Regions from separate parts of the Lysinibacillus sp. NPDC093197 genome, predicted to be linked through region 1. Evidence: riboswitches for the same ligand, from Rfam matches in the RefSeq annotation. Region 1 holds a riboswitch; each other region holds the start of a gene.

What was found. Region 1 has a riboswitch for cobalamin ahead of ACIP9G_RS03505 ((2Fe-2S) ferredoxin domain-containing protein). Riboswitches for the same ligand answer to the same signal wherever they lie in the genome.
Region 2: another riboswitch for cobalamin. It lies ahead of ACIP9G_RS08890 (glutaredoxin family protein); the one in region 1 lies ahead of ACIP9G_RS03505 ((2Fe-2S) ferredoxin domain-containing protein).
Region 3: another riboswitch for cobalamin. It lies ahead of ACIP9G_RS01725 (hypothetical protein); the one in region 1 lies ahead of ACIP9G_RS03505 ((2Fe-2S) ferredoxin domain-containing protein).
Region 4: another riboswitch for cobalamin. It lies ahead of ACIP9G_RS19660 (hypothetical protein); the one in region 1 lies ahead of ACIP9G_RS03505 ((2Fe-2S) ferredoxin domain-containing protein).

Annotation. Positions count from the first base shown of each region.
Region 1 covers NZ_JBIVOH010000001.1:680,241-683,972, forward strand. Annotated here, with positions in the region: gene cobJ (precorrin-3B C(17)-methyltransferase) at 1-1,648, opposite strand, end outside; gene ACIP9G_RS03505 ((2Fe-2S) ferredoxin domain-containing protein) at 1,652-2,023, opposite strand; cobalamin riboswitch at 2,162-2,341, opposite strand; cobalamin riboswitch at 2,597-2,780, shown strand; partial or broken gene ACIP9G_RS03510 (energy-coupling factor ABC transporter permease) at 3,003-3,667, shown strand; gene ACIP9G_RS03515 (energy-coupling factor ABC transporter substrate-binding protein) at 3,669-3,732, shown strand, end outside.
Region 2 covers NZ_JBIVOH010000002.1:609,797-613,528, forward strand. Annotated here, with positions in the region: gene nrdE (class 1b ribonucleoside-diphosphate reductase subunit alpha) at 1-1,231, opposite strand, end outside; gene nrdI (class Ib ribonucleoside-diphosphate reductase assembly flavoprotein NrdI) at 1,228-1,587, opposite strand; gene ACIP9G_RS08890 (glutaredoxin family protein) at 1,584-1,808, opposite strand; cobalamin riboswitch at 1,928-2,104, opposite strand; gene ACIP9G_RS08895 (ferrochelatase) at 2,644-3,552, opposite strand; gene ACIP9G_RS08900 (ABC transporter ATP-binding protein) at 3,642-3,732, opposite strand, start outside.
Region 3 covers NZ_JBIVOH010000001.1:351,431-355,162, reverse strand. Annotated here, with positions in the region: gene ACIP9G_RS01740 (ABC transporter permease) at 1-260, shown strand, start outside; gene ACIP9G_RS01735 (ATP-binding cassette domain-containing protein) at 253-1,002, shown strand; gene ACIP9G_RS01730 (ABC transporter ATP-binding protein) at 1,015-1,740, shown strand; cobalamin riboswitch at 1,921-2,104, shown strand; gene ACIP9G_RS01725 (hypothetical protein) at 2,367-3,140, shown strand; gene ACIP9G_RS01720 (GTP-binding protein) at 3,352-3,732, opposite strand, start outside.
Region 4 covers NZ_JBIVOH010000009.1:97,267-100,998, reverse strand. Annotated here, with positions in the region: gene ACIP9G_RS19670 (tyrosine-protein phosphatase) at 1-498, opposite strand, end outside; gene ACIP9G_RS19665 (ABC transporter substrate-binding protein) at 769-1,728, opposite strand; gene ACIP9G_RS19660 (hypothetical protein) at 1,730-2,272, opposite strand; cobalamin riboswitch at 2,428-2,637, opposite strand; gene ACIP9G_RS19655 (glutathione peroxidase) at 2,792-3,337, opposite strand; gene ACIP9G_RS19650 (hypothetical protein) at 3,575-3,732, opposite strand, start outside.

The DNA.
Region 1 (3,732 bases):
TTATTTTTGACGACATATCTTGATACGTAAAATGCAATATTTTTTTCACCCGTTTGAAGTACTTAAATAAGCGTTCATTTGGATGTGCATTTGCCTTATATTCCTCAATAATGTCTGTAATAAGCGGAATAAGCTGTTCTGGCTCTAGTCCCTCTACAACTGGCTGTGCTGCATGTGCAGTACGCCCTACTGGTTTCGCACCGATAAAAACATCAAATTTACTTTTCCGGTAGACGATACCTATATCGTCAAATACTGCACGATAACACGCCATGCCACAGCCATTAAAGCCAATGTTCAGCGTTTTAGGCAACGACAACCCACCAAGCTTTGCTTGAATCTCCTCTGCATATGGAATTGAATCTGCCTTCTCGCCATAACAGAAGTCACAAGCCTTTAATGACAGCACATCCCCAATTGGTGCGAGTAAAAAGCCTACTTCTCTTAACTTTTCAGTAATAATTTCTGGCTCTGTCGTTGGAATTTTTAAATGAATTTGATGGTCAGGTGTATATTCCATCGTGCCTTCATCTCCCACAACTTCAGCTAACGTCATCATTTGCTGTGGAGTGAAAAATTTATTCGCTACCCCAGGACTAACAGCAAGTTCAAAAATCGACTCCATTTTTTGCTGAACTAACTTCGTTGTAGCCTTTGTGACAGTTGTTCCTTTCACCATGGCTAGTGCAGTTGCTGCCATTTCTAGAGATGATTTTTCTTGTACCGATACAGGCGCAGGTGCTATCGCAATACTACTTTTCAGACGTCCTGCATTTGGATCTGCAGCAAAGTCATGACTTGCAGTACCTGTTTCTTGGTTCATTGCCCACGGCTCATTTTCTTCTCTTAAACGCTGGTGTGGACGTAAAGGCTGTTTTTCTTCTCCAAGTGTATATTTGCGCTGATAGCCACGCGGTGTAATCATTTTATTGTCATAGAAAAATGTCGATGAATTTCCAATAATAACTGTAGTTAACATGCCGATATCATGCTCGAGCATCTCTGCTAAAGTCGTCATCGTTATTTCCTGACGATCACGGTAGGCACTTTTCACAAGTCCTACAGGTGTATCCGGTGATCGATATTCTAGTAAAATCCGTTGTGCTTCTACAATTTGACGTGTACGGCGACCACTTTTTGGGTTATATAACGCAATGACAAAATCGGCCATCGCCGCAGCTTCCACACGCTTTGCAATTAAATTCCAAGGTGTTAAATGATCGCTTAAACTAATCGTGCAAGAATCATGCATAATCGGTGCGCCTAGCAAACTTGCACACGAATTAATAGCAGAAATTCCTGGCACAATTTCGACTTCAACACCTGTTGCTTCCGTCCACCCAAGCTCAATTAGTACTTCATATACAAGTCCAGCCATCCCATATACGCCTGAGTCACCACTCGAAATAACAGAAACGATATTTCCAGCCTCCGCTTGACGTACCGCTTCTTGTGCTCGTGACACTTCTTCTGTCATACCAGTACTAACAATCGACTTCGCACTTACTAAATCTTGAATGAGCTCAACATACGTTTTATAACCGATAATAAATTCACTTTGTTGTAATGCCTCTACAGCACGTGTCGTAATATGCTTGAAATCTCCAGGTCCAAAGCCTACAACAAAAATCTTTCCTTTTTGCGCCATTTTTTACCCCTCTTTCACCTTGTCGATGCCTTTAATGGCTGTTGTTTGTGGGGTACGTTGCAACGTACCTTCTGTCAGTGTAAAAACATGCTCGCTGTGTAAAGAATCATGGTTTAAATCTTTTACAAGTGTTCTACCATGCTCAACTGTTGGTACACGATACCAATTTCCCTGTGGGTACGCGATCACAACACAAGCATCTTTACATCTGCCATTACAACGCGTTCTTGTCGTATGTATTTCCTTATCGAGTGCTAATTTCTCTATTTCGTCTCGTATTGCGAGCGTAATTTCCTCAGCTTCTTTTTTCATGCAACTACTACCATTACAAATAAAAAGATGGGTTTTCATGCCCTCTAAATTCCAAGTTGTCATTGCTTTTCTCCCCTCATTCTACTTTTAGGAAAAAGAAAAAACCTTTACTCGATATCGAAGAGTAAAGGTTTTATAGAAGCCAAAATAAAAACGAATATACACGTATCCGCTCTCGCTTCACTTCTCCCTCCGAAAAGTTTGCATATCATCAACTAAGCAGGTTTCCTGACTTAAGCTTCCTCTTACTTTCGCGCCTTCCCAAGTTTTCAGTGGCATTGCGATTTCATCAGCTATTACAGTAGCGGGGGCTGTATCGGATTTACACCGATTTCCCTATTATCTCGAAGTATATCGAGCACTTAATGATGGATTTATATTTAAATTTTAAAATGAAATGTTAATAAAACGAATATAAAACTGTTTCTATCATAGCCTATCATTTTTATACTTTTCAACATTTCTTTTTTATTTATTAGATTTTTAATAAAATTTCAACAAATATTTCATTAAAATTGATAGATTTTCTCTGACATTTATCTGAATTTTCTAGATTGTTATTTTATAAAAAATTTTTTACAAAAAAAAGGATAGCTTATGATTGGAAAAACATGTTACACTTCTTCGTGAAAACTCACAACTTCATCTTTTTTCGGTGCGAAGTGTATACATTTCGCTTAAAAGGGAAGCCGGTTCAAGTCCGGCGCGGTCCCGCCACTGTACTAGGGAATTTTATAGAAAATGTCACTGTCCATAGGACGGGAAGGCCTATAAAATGTTGAACTAAAGCCAGGAGACCTGCCGAGAAAATCGTGATCGTTTCAACCTACGAGGAGAGGTGTGCGGCTTGGCAAATGACAGTTCTATTTGCTTTTTCAGCTATGCACTTTTTCCGAAACGGAGAAGTGCTTTTTTTATTGCGCACGCTACATTCGAAAATTACTGTTGAGGAGGAAAGGTTTTGAAATTTTCTTTTTGGAAACTTAGTTATTTCTTAGTGGCTCTTTTACTAGTACCAAAACGAGCGTTTGCCATGCATATCATGGAAGGATTTTTGCCGATTGAATGGGCGATTTTTTGGTGGGTTATTTCGATTCCATTTATTATTTTAGGATTACGTTCTATTCGTAAAACAATTGACGAAAATCCTGAAACGAAAATGATATTAGGCTTATCAGGTGCATTCGCATTCGTCTTATCGGCACTGAAAATTCCATCAGTAACAGGAAGTTGCTCACATCCTACTGGTGTTGGCCTTGGTACAGTTCTTTTTGGACCATTAGCCATGAGTGTGATTGGAACAATCGTTTTATTATTCCAATCATTACTTTTAGCACATGGTGGTATTACCACTTTAGGTGCAAATGCTTTCTCTATGGCGATTGTAGGACCAATTATTGCGTATTATGTCTTTAAAGGTTCTCAAAAAATCGGTCTATCATTCTCTATTGCTGTCTTTTTTGCACGATGCTTGGGGACTTAGGTACATATGTTGTCACTTCAGTTCAATTAGCATTGGCTTTCCCTTCTGAAGTAGGAGGCTTTATGGCTTCATTCACAAAATTTGCAGGTATTTTTGCTTTAACACAAATCCCTCTAGCAATTAGTGAAGGAATTTTAACAGTTATCGTTATGAATTTCTTAAAAAAATACAATGTGAGCGAATTAAAGGCACTACGTGTTTTCTCAGCAAAGGAGGCACATTAGGATGAAGAAAAATTTACTGCTACTAGCTGTCGTTGTACTTTTAGCAATCATCCCTCTTTTCGTAC
Region 2 (3,732 bases), on a different contig from region 1:
TTGAACCTAGGTTACACGATACATCCAGCCCGTATTCATTTGGTTCATTTTGGTCAGAAATTATACTTGTTTCTTGTACTTGTAGAATTTCTGTACATAGGTTTGACATTTTTACACGGCCTATATTTTTAAGTGGATGTACATCGTTGACATTATCATCAAAAATTTCGAAAGGATAGCCTGATTCAAATTGGGCTTTTTTCACTTCTGTATAAAGTCGACGAGCATTCAAGCGTTTAATTTTACGGATATTCGGGTTATCTAGTAACTCGTAATACATCTCAGTAATTGAGATTTCAGACATCCGTTTACCATATTCTTTATAAATATCATATGGGCTAAACAACACAATATCTTTATCACGTTTCATAAGTTCAAAGAAAATACTTGGAATAATAATACCTGTTGATAGTGTTGCTAGACGGATTTTATCATCCGCATTTGGCTTTTTCGATGAAATAAAATTTTCTATATCTGCGTGGAAAATATTTAGATAGACAACGCCAGAGCCGTTTCGTTGTCCAAGCTGATTCGAATAGCTAAAAGAATTTTCTAAAAGTTTAGCAACTGGGATAACACCACTTGCACGATTTAAAATTTCTTTAATTGGATCACCTAATGGACGTAAATCTGTTAAGTTTACCCCCACTCCACCTCCAAGGCGAGATAGCTCCAAACAATAACCAATATTTTCAGCAATACTATTCATTGAATCGTCCATTGATAGTTTAAAGCAGCTTACTAATTCGCCACGCGCTTTTTTCCCACTGTTTAATGCAGTTGGCGTTGCTGGTTGGTACGCTTCCATCATTGCCTCAACAGAACGTTCTGCTAACACAGTGTTCCCTTGTGCTAAATATAAAGCGATGATAACAATACGATCTTCATATTTTTCTAAAATTTCTTCTCCGTCACGACTTTTCATTGCGTAGCTATCATAAAATTTACTCGCACTCATAAATGAAGGGAAACGGAAATTGTAATCGTATGCTTTTTTGTATAGATGTTTAATAAAATCTATATCATACATGTCGATAAATTGTTTCTCATAGTAACCCTCATCGACTAAATAGCGAATTTTTTCTTCAATATCAATAAAATAACGTAGACGCACATTTACATATTCTAAAAAATAACGGCGTGTTGCTTCACGGTCCTTTTCAAGCTCTAATTGACCTGTCGTGCTATAGCGATTAAGCACCTCATTATTAAGCTTTAAATATGTTTTCATCCCTTCACCCTCGTTTCATAAAACATTTGTATTACTTCATAATCAGCCTGATATCCCCGTAAATCTAATTTACATACTAACGGGACCTTATAGGCTTCTGCAATTTTCTCACCAGCTCCGCCAAACACATGATGTCCAAAATTACTATTACCACTAACAGCTACTCCCTTGCAAAATTCCTTGTTTTGCTCTAAAAAGCGGGCTACTTTTGCAGGAATATCACCTAAGCCGTCTGTGTATGTAATTAAAAGATAGGGCTCAGTCAACAATAATCCATCATAAATTTCAATTGACTCACCATCTAATTTAGTAACAATACTTCGCACATTACCTGTACGACTGGCATAAACGATCATATTGCAATCATCTCAATTTGAGAAACAATTTCTTTGACATCTCCTATAAATGTGTCATTTACTTCAAGAACAGGCACACTTAAAAAACCTGCGTCCATAATTTTTTGTTTTGCTTGTTCGTCATGATCAATATTCACAATTTCTGCCTCAAGTCCTGCACGTTGTAATTCCGATTTGACCCAAAGACATTTTGGGCATATAGTTTTAGTATAAAGTTTCATTTTAAATTCCCTCTTTTCATAATATAAAAAGGCTATCTCTCGGGAGAGACAGCCTAAGTTAGAAACGTAAAAAAGCCAAAGAATAGTCACGTCCCCATTTCTTATTCCCCGAAGAAAGGTTGATTTGTTTTATGATAGGCAGGTCTCCTGGCTTTGCTTCATTCTCTGATATCCTTCCCATACCAACGCACAGTGGATTAAATCATCGTCAGCTTAACAGTTGCGGGGACAGCGTCGGATATACCGAACTTCCCTATTAAACTACATATAGTAGTACCTACATAAAACGAACACAATATATTGTTATTGAACACAATTAAGTGTACCATCCTTCAAGTAAAAAGTAAATCCAGAAAAGTGAATTCTTTATAGTGTAACTTTTCATTATATTCTTTAGGAAGAACAAACTGTTAATAAATGAAAACGACTAGCTAGTTAAGCATAATAAACAACATAGTTAGTAGTTCCAAAGAATTATAGCTTGATTTATAGAGATTATTCATAGAATCTCAAGGAATTATTATGCTACCTACTGCAGCCTATATTAAACTGAAGATTATATTTAATATACTTCTTAATATAAGTTTATATCTGTTAAACCATTTTAGCCACTATCGTAAGCCCTATTACTTTTTAGAAAAAAGATTTTAAAATGAACCTGCCGTATGTTCGATTTCATTTTTAATCATTTTGTAGCGATCAAACCTGTCTTTGTTGTTTTGCACTCGTTTGCTTTTCTAATTAAAAACAAATAGCCATCTGACATCAATGAAATCTCGACATCAGATGGCAATATAAGTTTTAAGCATGACTACACGTAATGGTACCGACTAGCTCAGTTATGAGCTGGAATAAATGACTCGACAATGGCAGCTAAAGCTTGAATGGTATCATAGCTATCACCTGGAAACTCCGATTTGGCAAATTCTACTTGAAGTTCCTCACATAATCTATGACATTCATATCCGACTTCAAAATAAGACTCAATATCCGCTGAAAGGGAAAGGAGCTCACAAGTGACGATACCTTGAGCACCCTCGCCTTGTAATGAATTAATTTTATCTTTTACATTTGGACCTAGCCAGTCACCTTTCCCATGACCGCTTCGATATGTAATATGCCAGTTATCAATTTGAACTGCTTTTGAAATGGCTTCGGCTAATTCGGAAAACTGACGTACATAGTTTTCGTTTTTTTCGGGATCAATTGGTTGACTATGGACGGTATATAAAACATGCGTCTGTGCTCGTTTTTCAACTGGAATCCATTCAAATGCACGTTGAACACGATCTTTATATACAGCAAGTAATTCATCGTTTAAATGCCAATTTTTCGCATGAATGACCTTAACGTCATGAGAAGCTAATAACGTACTAACTTCATCATGAAACGCTGCAGCACCTGTAGACATAATCGGATTTACAGGTAGCGTAATAAAGGTTGTAATACCATCTTCAAGCATTGTGTCAACAACATCTGGAATATAAGGTTCTGTATGTTTGTATGCATTATATACTTTTACAGGCTGTGTTAAGCGATTCTGTAAAGAATGTTCCAGCCCTTTAGCAATACGCCCCGTATTTGCTGCTAATGGATCAACACCGCCTAATTTTTTAAATTGTGCCGTAACGTTTTCAATCACGTGTGGTGGTGGTGTTTTACCTTTCATTATATGTGTAAAATAAGGTGTTACATCGTCTAAAGATTTCGGTGCGCCATAAGCGTAATAAATTATACCAATCATATTTTAAATCTCCTTTTCTTCATTATAATAAGTTAATTTTTATGGGTGTTGTAGTTGCTGCATATTTCTACCCGAAACATGAGCTTTCATCATTTGCAAGAACTTGAGCACAATTTTACCGGGGTAAAGATTGGATTTCCATCTTGCATATAAATTTCAGCATCAATTTCAAAAATTGTT
Region 3 (3,732 bases), 330 kb from region 1:
GTTTGCCAGCCATCTTTGTCGTGACGATATTTAATTTTGCTGGTGCGATTTTTACCGAAGTGTCTTTAAGCTTTTTAGGCATCGGTGTGCCGCCAGCCATCCCGTCATGGGGGACGATGCTGTACACAGCGCAAAATGATTTACTCGTTGGTGCTTGGTGGATCGGCCTTTTTCCTGGGTTTATGATTTTTGTGACGATATTATGTGTGCAAGCAATCGGGAGCACTTTCAAACAAGGAGGAGAACGATCACATGTTTAAAATCGACAATTTAACTGTTCGAGTGAACGATAAAAATCTCATCCACAATATCTCGTTAACTGTGCCAAAAGGCCAAATTACAGCAGTTATTGGTGAAAGTGGGAGTGGGAAAAGCACAACCGTATCAGCTATTTTAGGAATGCTCCCGCCACAAGCTGAGACGACAGGGGCAGTGTACTTTAATGGGAAAAATATAATGGCGATGTCAAAAAAAGATAGGTTACTGTTACGGACAAAGCATATCTTTACTATTTTTCAAGATGCTACAAATAGCTTTTCTCCTACCCAAAAAATGAAACAACAATTGTATATGTTTACTGCCTTACGAATGGGCGAGGAGAAAGAGATGTTTCTGCCAAAAATGACCGCTATCTTAAAGGAATTAAATTTGACCGAAGATGTATTAGATTGCTATCCATTTGAGTTGTCAGGGGGTATGCTGCAACGTTGTATGCTTGCCTGTGCATTGTATAATAAGCCAGACATTTTGATAGCTGATGAACCAACTTCTGCACTAGATATGTTGCATCAACAACACTTTATTACATTACTAAAAAATCTACATGCTCAACTGGGAACAACTATTATATTGATTACCCATGATTTAGGGGTTGCAGTTTCACTAGCGGATACGATTGTTGTGATGAAAAATGGAGAGATTGTCGAGAAGGGGCAAGCGACAGAAATTTTTGAGCAACCAAAACATCCGTATACAAAACGGCTTGTCACAAATCATTTTTAGGAGGTGTTTTAGTTGCTTCGGGTAGAAAACGTAAATAAAAGCTATCGAACAGGGCAGCAAGTGTTAGCAAATATAAACCTTACTGTAGGAGAAGGCGAAATCGTCGGACTTGTAGGAGAAAGTGGAAGCGGTAAAAGTACTTTAGCCAAAGTCATTATGCAGCTAGAATCACCTGATAAAGGGACCGTAATTTTTCAAAATCAACAAATCACAAAGAACAATCGGAAGTCCTTTTATGAAAAGTGCCAAATTATATTCCAAAATGCTAGTAATGCTTTAAACCCTATGTGGACGGTTAAGGAACTATTAAGGGAGCCATTGCAGCATCAAAAATTCGTGACGGACACCTATTTACAAACGATGCTTGAGAAGGTCAAGTTATCAAACGATGTATTACAATCTCTGCCCTCTGAACTTAGTGGTGGGGAGAAGCAAAGAGTAAATTTATTACGCTCTATTCTAGTTGAACCGAAATTGATAGTATGTGATGAAATTGTTTCTAGCCTAGATCGTCTAATTCAGCGGGAAATTATCGATTTATTAATTTCGTTAAATAAAGAAAGAAACATGGCTATTTTATTTATTTCTCATGATTTAAAAGCAGTTTCATATTTAAGTGAACGGATTTATGTAATGAAAGCTGGCGAAATTGTCGATGAACAGTACAAGGAACAAGGTGCATTTAATTTCACCGATAGCTATGCTCAAAAGCTATTTCAAGCGATGGAAAGTGAATGATATTTGAAAATAATTAGCTTTGATTTGGATGGAAAAATATCTTTTTTACGAATGTACTCAAAACTATATTAATCTGTAAGTCCAAATAGATACCTTGTACTGTTCATTGACATTGAAATTCCATTACTTTACAATGTGATTTAATAGTATACTAGCGATACTATACATTTTATTACAACTGAATAGCGTGTAGTAATAGGTGTAAATTGCGTGCAATTTACTGAAAAGGGAAGTCGGTGCAAGTCCGACACTGTCCCGCAACTGTAAATGTGAGCGTCTTTTCAAATACCACTGTCAAATGATGGGAAGGTGAAAAGAAGCGATGACCATAAGTCAGGAGACCTGCCTGTTACAAGTACACACCAATAACCTACGAGGAATAGGAGGTGGCATGTTGACAAAACAGAATGTTCTGTTCGTCACAGTACGTCAAACGATAAAAACCAAAGGATATAAAGGGATACGGCATCGAGCCAAATCTCTCCCATTGGTGCAATGTTTGATGTTACTGGATGAATGATAATGATTAGCCGTAACGACGGATTTCCTCTTATTTAGCAGGAAATCCGTCTTTTTATGTAATCGAAACATTTGTTTTGAAAATATGTACGAAAAGAGGTGCACGTATGACGAAAATTCATGTTTGTACAACACAGGAAAAGCAATATGGAGATATGAAGATTTGTAAACTGCCGCGCATTGAAGTTGCCAAGCAGCCAAAAACGAGAATGGTCATTGAAGCACTTGTTGATCAGTTTTTAGCAACAGGACTTATTCGGAACGAACGTTTATTTAATCAAATTTTCTATAACAAAGGCATCATTTGGATTCAAAATGAGGTATATGAAGGGTGCCTTTTTGCTAAAGCAAGTGTAGCGGATGAGCTGAAAACAAAAAAGAATGCCTTTATGATGTACATGCCAACAAATCCAATCGTATATGAGGTAAATGGTGAGCCGTATCATTTAATAACACGTATTGATTCGATTCGAGCTAAACCAAATTTAGATAGGCTTGATTTAGAGCCAAAGCCCATCTTAAGTGCTGCAAGAGTCAATGATTTACTATGCTCGATGGTTATGCGTTTCTATCACACCTATTTAGAAGAGTTGTCGTTAGTCGTTCATACAAATCAAGATAGTAATAAAATAGTACATTTAATAAAGTATGTAGAGTGTGAATACGCTCAATTTCTTCAAAGTGTGAAAGAATTAAATGACTATCATTTAAATTGGCATCCAAGAGGCAATGGTCATCAATTATTGCTTCAATTAATTGAGCAATTACAAATTTTAAAGAGTAAACCAGGTTCGGTTCTTGTTGATTTTTCGAATAGTAATGGTTACGTAATTGTGGAATCAGCGAATAACTTTGTTGCGAAAGCGAAAAAAGCTTTATAAGATTAATATAAAAGGCATCGAGATGTTTTCGATGCCTTCTGTCATTTTTTATGGATAACTTTTGAAATCGCCATAAAAACTAGCTGAATCGCCGATAAAAGTCGCTGAATCGCCGATAAAACCATTCAAATCGGCAATAAAACTTGCTAAATAACCGATAAATCATCCCCCAATCGCTGTTATGCTTTGGAAAATGCGGTTTCTCGGATAATTACAAGCAATGCATGGCTTCTTTTGCCTCATACCAAGGAACTGAATAGCCCTTTCCTTTCGCACAAAAAATACTTGATGATGTATAGTCGGGATCTGCCTGTTTATTGTAATTGATTTGCGCAATTATTTCTTCACTATTATGGCATTTATCATAGCCATCAAATTGTAACGATATTGACCCTTTGCCGTTTGTATAAGCAGCGAAAGTAGTACTATAATGCATAAATGTTGCAACAGGAACACGTCCTGTTAATGTTACTTGTTCCTCTGTTAATAGAGGGTCATCAAAAGTCCCATCTGCTTGCTGGATATCGTTCATCATACGACCGATAAAATCATTCGATGCTTTCAATTTAAAGCGATAATATGGTTCAAGCAA
Region 4 (3,732 bases), on a different contig from region 1:
ATCTAATGCGAGCAAAATGAGCGCACCGCCAATTCCCGTTCGATCTTTTCCTACGGCACAGTGATGGACGAGGCCTAAATTATCTGGATTTTGAATTGTAGACATTAATTTTTTAAATGAAGCATTGTTAAATGGCATTTGTGCATAAAAATCGCGGAACATCTCTGGGCTTACAACCTTATAAAAATTGTGGCCGCCGGTATTTGTCGGCATCTCAAATGCGTGGTTGCCTTTTGCAGGAATTTGAATATACTTTGCGCCCTTGAATGTGGGATTAGGATTATTTTGAGCCTCTTGTTGATCTCGGTAATCGAATATTGTTTTTACTCCTAGTGCTTCAAAGCGCTCCTTATCCGCCGGTGTCATCTTACCTAGTGCAGCCGAACGATATAGCAATCCATTCTTAACCACTCTGCCATCTCGCGTCTTATAGCCACCCATATCGCGGAAATTTAAGACTGCCTCAAACGGAATAACCTTCATGTCAAACTGTGTCATCCACTACGCCTCCCTTATTTAAGCAATCATTTATATTTCTATTTTATAGAACAACTGAAGATAATACCAATTATTCACAAAACCTTTTAGTAGAGATTCAAAGTCTATGAATCATCGGTTGTCTTGAAGATATCGGAGGTTGAAGACCGTGAAGCCTGTACTTAGCGGACAACAACATTCACAAGCAAAAAAGTGTTAGATTGATCGCAGTCAATCTAACACTTTATCTCTTTTGCCCAAGTTTTAATGGTTGGCTTTCACCATTTATCCTTATTTAAATAATTCGGGATATACTGCTTTTGCTACCATCTCAACAGCTTCACCAATACGTGGACCTGGACGATTGGAAATATCAGTATCAATATAATTTACTGCTTTATCTTGAATAGCAGTAATTGTATTCCATCCATCACGCCCAAGAATTTCGCCTACTGAGTCTTCTACATAGTTTACTGTTGTTAAAATAACTTGAGGATTTTTCGCGATAACATCTTCCTCAGAAACTTTTACCCATCCTGTTTGATCACCAAATACATTGTTCACATTCGCTGCATCAAGAATCTCTTGTTGGAAAGTACCAGCTGCTGTTGTATAAATATCTGGCTTAGGGCTAATTTCTAAATAAACATTTTTCGGTGTTTCTACAGTTTTTACTTTTGCTTGCACATCCGCAATTTTCGCTTTAATATCTTTGTTTAATTGCTCACCTTTATCTTGAACACCCATCACTTCAGCAATTTGTTGAATATCTCCATAAACATCTTCAAATGATGCGGCTGATTTAATAACAAATACTTTCACGCCTGCATCTTCAAGACCTTTAAGGGCATCTAGTGTCTCGTCATTACCTGTGTAATAAGCAATTACAACATCTGGCTTTAGCGCTACAATTTTCTCGCTATTGAATGTTACAGAATCTGACACTCGTTCGATTTTTTTTGCTTCTTCTGGGTAAGTATCATATTCAGTTGCCCCAACTACTTTATCGCCAACACCTAGTGCAAATAGAACTTCAGTGTTACTCGGTTGTAATGACACAACCGTTTTTGGTACTGCATCAAATGCTACTTCTACATCGCGATCATCTGTCACTTTGTAGCCTGTTTGCTCAGCTTGTTGTCCTGTTTTCGATGTATCGTCCTTTTTAGCTTCATTTGCTGTGCCGCAACCTGCCAATACAAGTGCTAACATTAACACTGTAAGCCATTGGAATTTAAATAGTTTCTTCACTTTACACATTCTCCTTCTTTTTCTTCATCGGATATGATTTGCTTATAAACGGTATTTCAGCAATACCAGCTTGTTGATTCATGTATACAGCCATTACAAAAAATACATTAGCTAATAATCCTAAGTAATCGAAAAGGATGGCTGGTACTTCTCTTTCCTCAGAAACTTTATGTAGAACACGGTATGATTTTTTTGCCTCACTACGACATAAATGAAGCGCAGTTGCAGCCCCCGTACCTTGTGGTAAAACAAAGTTTTGGATTTCTTCCTTTACATGCCCCACATAAAAATCATAGCGCTCGCTAAGCCATAACAAATCTTCTTCCGTTACCGCTAATTTGCCACGTACTGAGCCATTTACATGGTAGGCCATTGGCAAAATAGTCAATAAATCTGTCGCCACTACTTCAACTTTTTCAGCTTTTACAGCCGTCAATGCTACACCGACATGAGTTGTTAAACTATCCGTACGAATCTCAAAATCTACTGTAGATATTTTTTCACGCATGAACGGGTAGCAAGAATAACGGGCATCTTTTTTCATACTTAGTCCCTTCTTTCTTTCATGAACAGATTTTGCTTTACAGGTGCATAAAAAAACGCCGCTCCCTAGGGAACGACGAAAATAGCATATATAGTGCCGCCTCACGCGACATTGCCTATGTATTTGCCGTATATCCTCCTAGCTTCCGAAGAGTTTTTATACATTAAATAAAGGTCGGTCTCCTGGCTCGTACAGCTCACTACCCAATGCAGTAGCGATATCATAAAACCTTCCCATCTTGGGTCTTCCCCTTTTCGACAGTGGCATTTATTATGATTCTTGTACTTACAGTTGCGGAAACAGCTTCGGTTTTACACCGAATTCCCGATTATGCTAAAGTTAGCACCATTATTCTGCAAGAATTATTCACTTGATTAGCAGTTTATCATATATTGATTTGAAAGAGTAGTTGCGAGATTGTGGAATATTCGAATATATTTATACAAAACTTAGCACTATTTCTACATAGTGATCCGCTATTTGTTATTCCAGCCTAAAAATTCTGATTAAAATAGCTAGCTATAAAATTTTTTCAATAGCTTGCTCAATATCTAATTGTGAATCTGTTGGTTCAAAGCGCTCAACTGTATGACCTTGATTATCTACTAAAAATTTCGTAAAGTTCCAACGAATGTTACGTCCATCTAAAAAGCTAGGTGCAATTTGGATAATAGCCTCAGCTAACATCTTTTCCTGCATATTCGCCTTTCCGAATTCACGAAAATCTACTTCATGCTTTAAATAATTGAATAACGGATGTGTCTCTTCTCCATTAACCTGAACTAGTTCAAAAATCGGGAAAGTTACCCCGTAGTTAAGTTGACAAAGTTGAGTTGTCTCAACTCCATCTTCTGGGTTCTGCTGTCCAAACTGATTACATGGGAAACCTAAAACAACGAAATTTTCCTTGTCATATTTATTATACATTTTTTGTAAATCTTCAAATTGATATGTAAAATCACATTGGTTGGCTGTGTTGACGATTAACATTGTCTTTCCACGAAATGTCTCCATTGATAAAATTTCACCATTTGGCTTTTTCACTAAATAATTATAAATCCCCATTTTCTCGACCCGACCCTTTCTTATTTACAAAAATTATACTGTTACTATGCTATATACAGTTGCAGATTTACGTGTTTCCTCTTTATAGATAGTTTCTGGCTCTCACTTATACTAAAGCTTACGTCAGTATATAAGACCTATCAAAAACTGAATCCATCCTCCTGTTTTCATTATAATCAATAACTTTTCTTTCTTCAAAATAACACACTTGGGCATAAAAATAGCCATCTCGCTATTTTAACGGATGGCTGTTTTATATTTCTTTTTGTATTTTATATCCTGCTCTTCTTCTATTAATCTCTTTGCAATATCCAGTAAGTTTTGATCATTCGTAGCATCAAACAATTTCTTGAAGGAGACAATAATATCATATCGAATACGCGATGGTTGCTTTT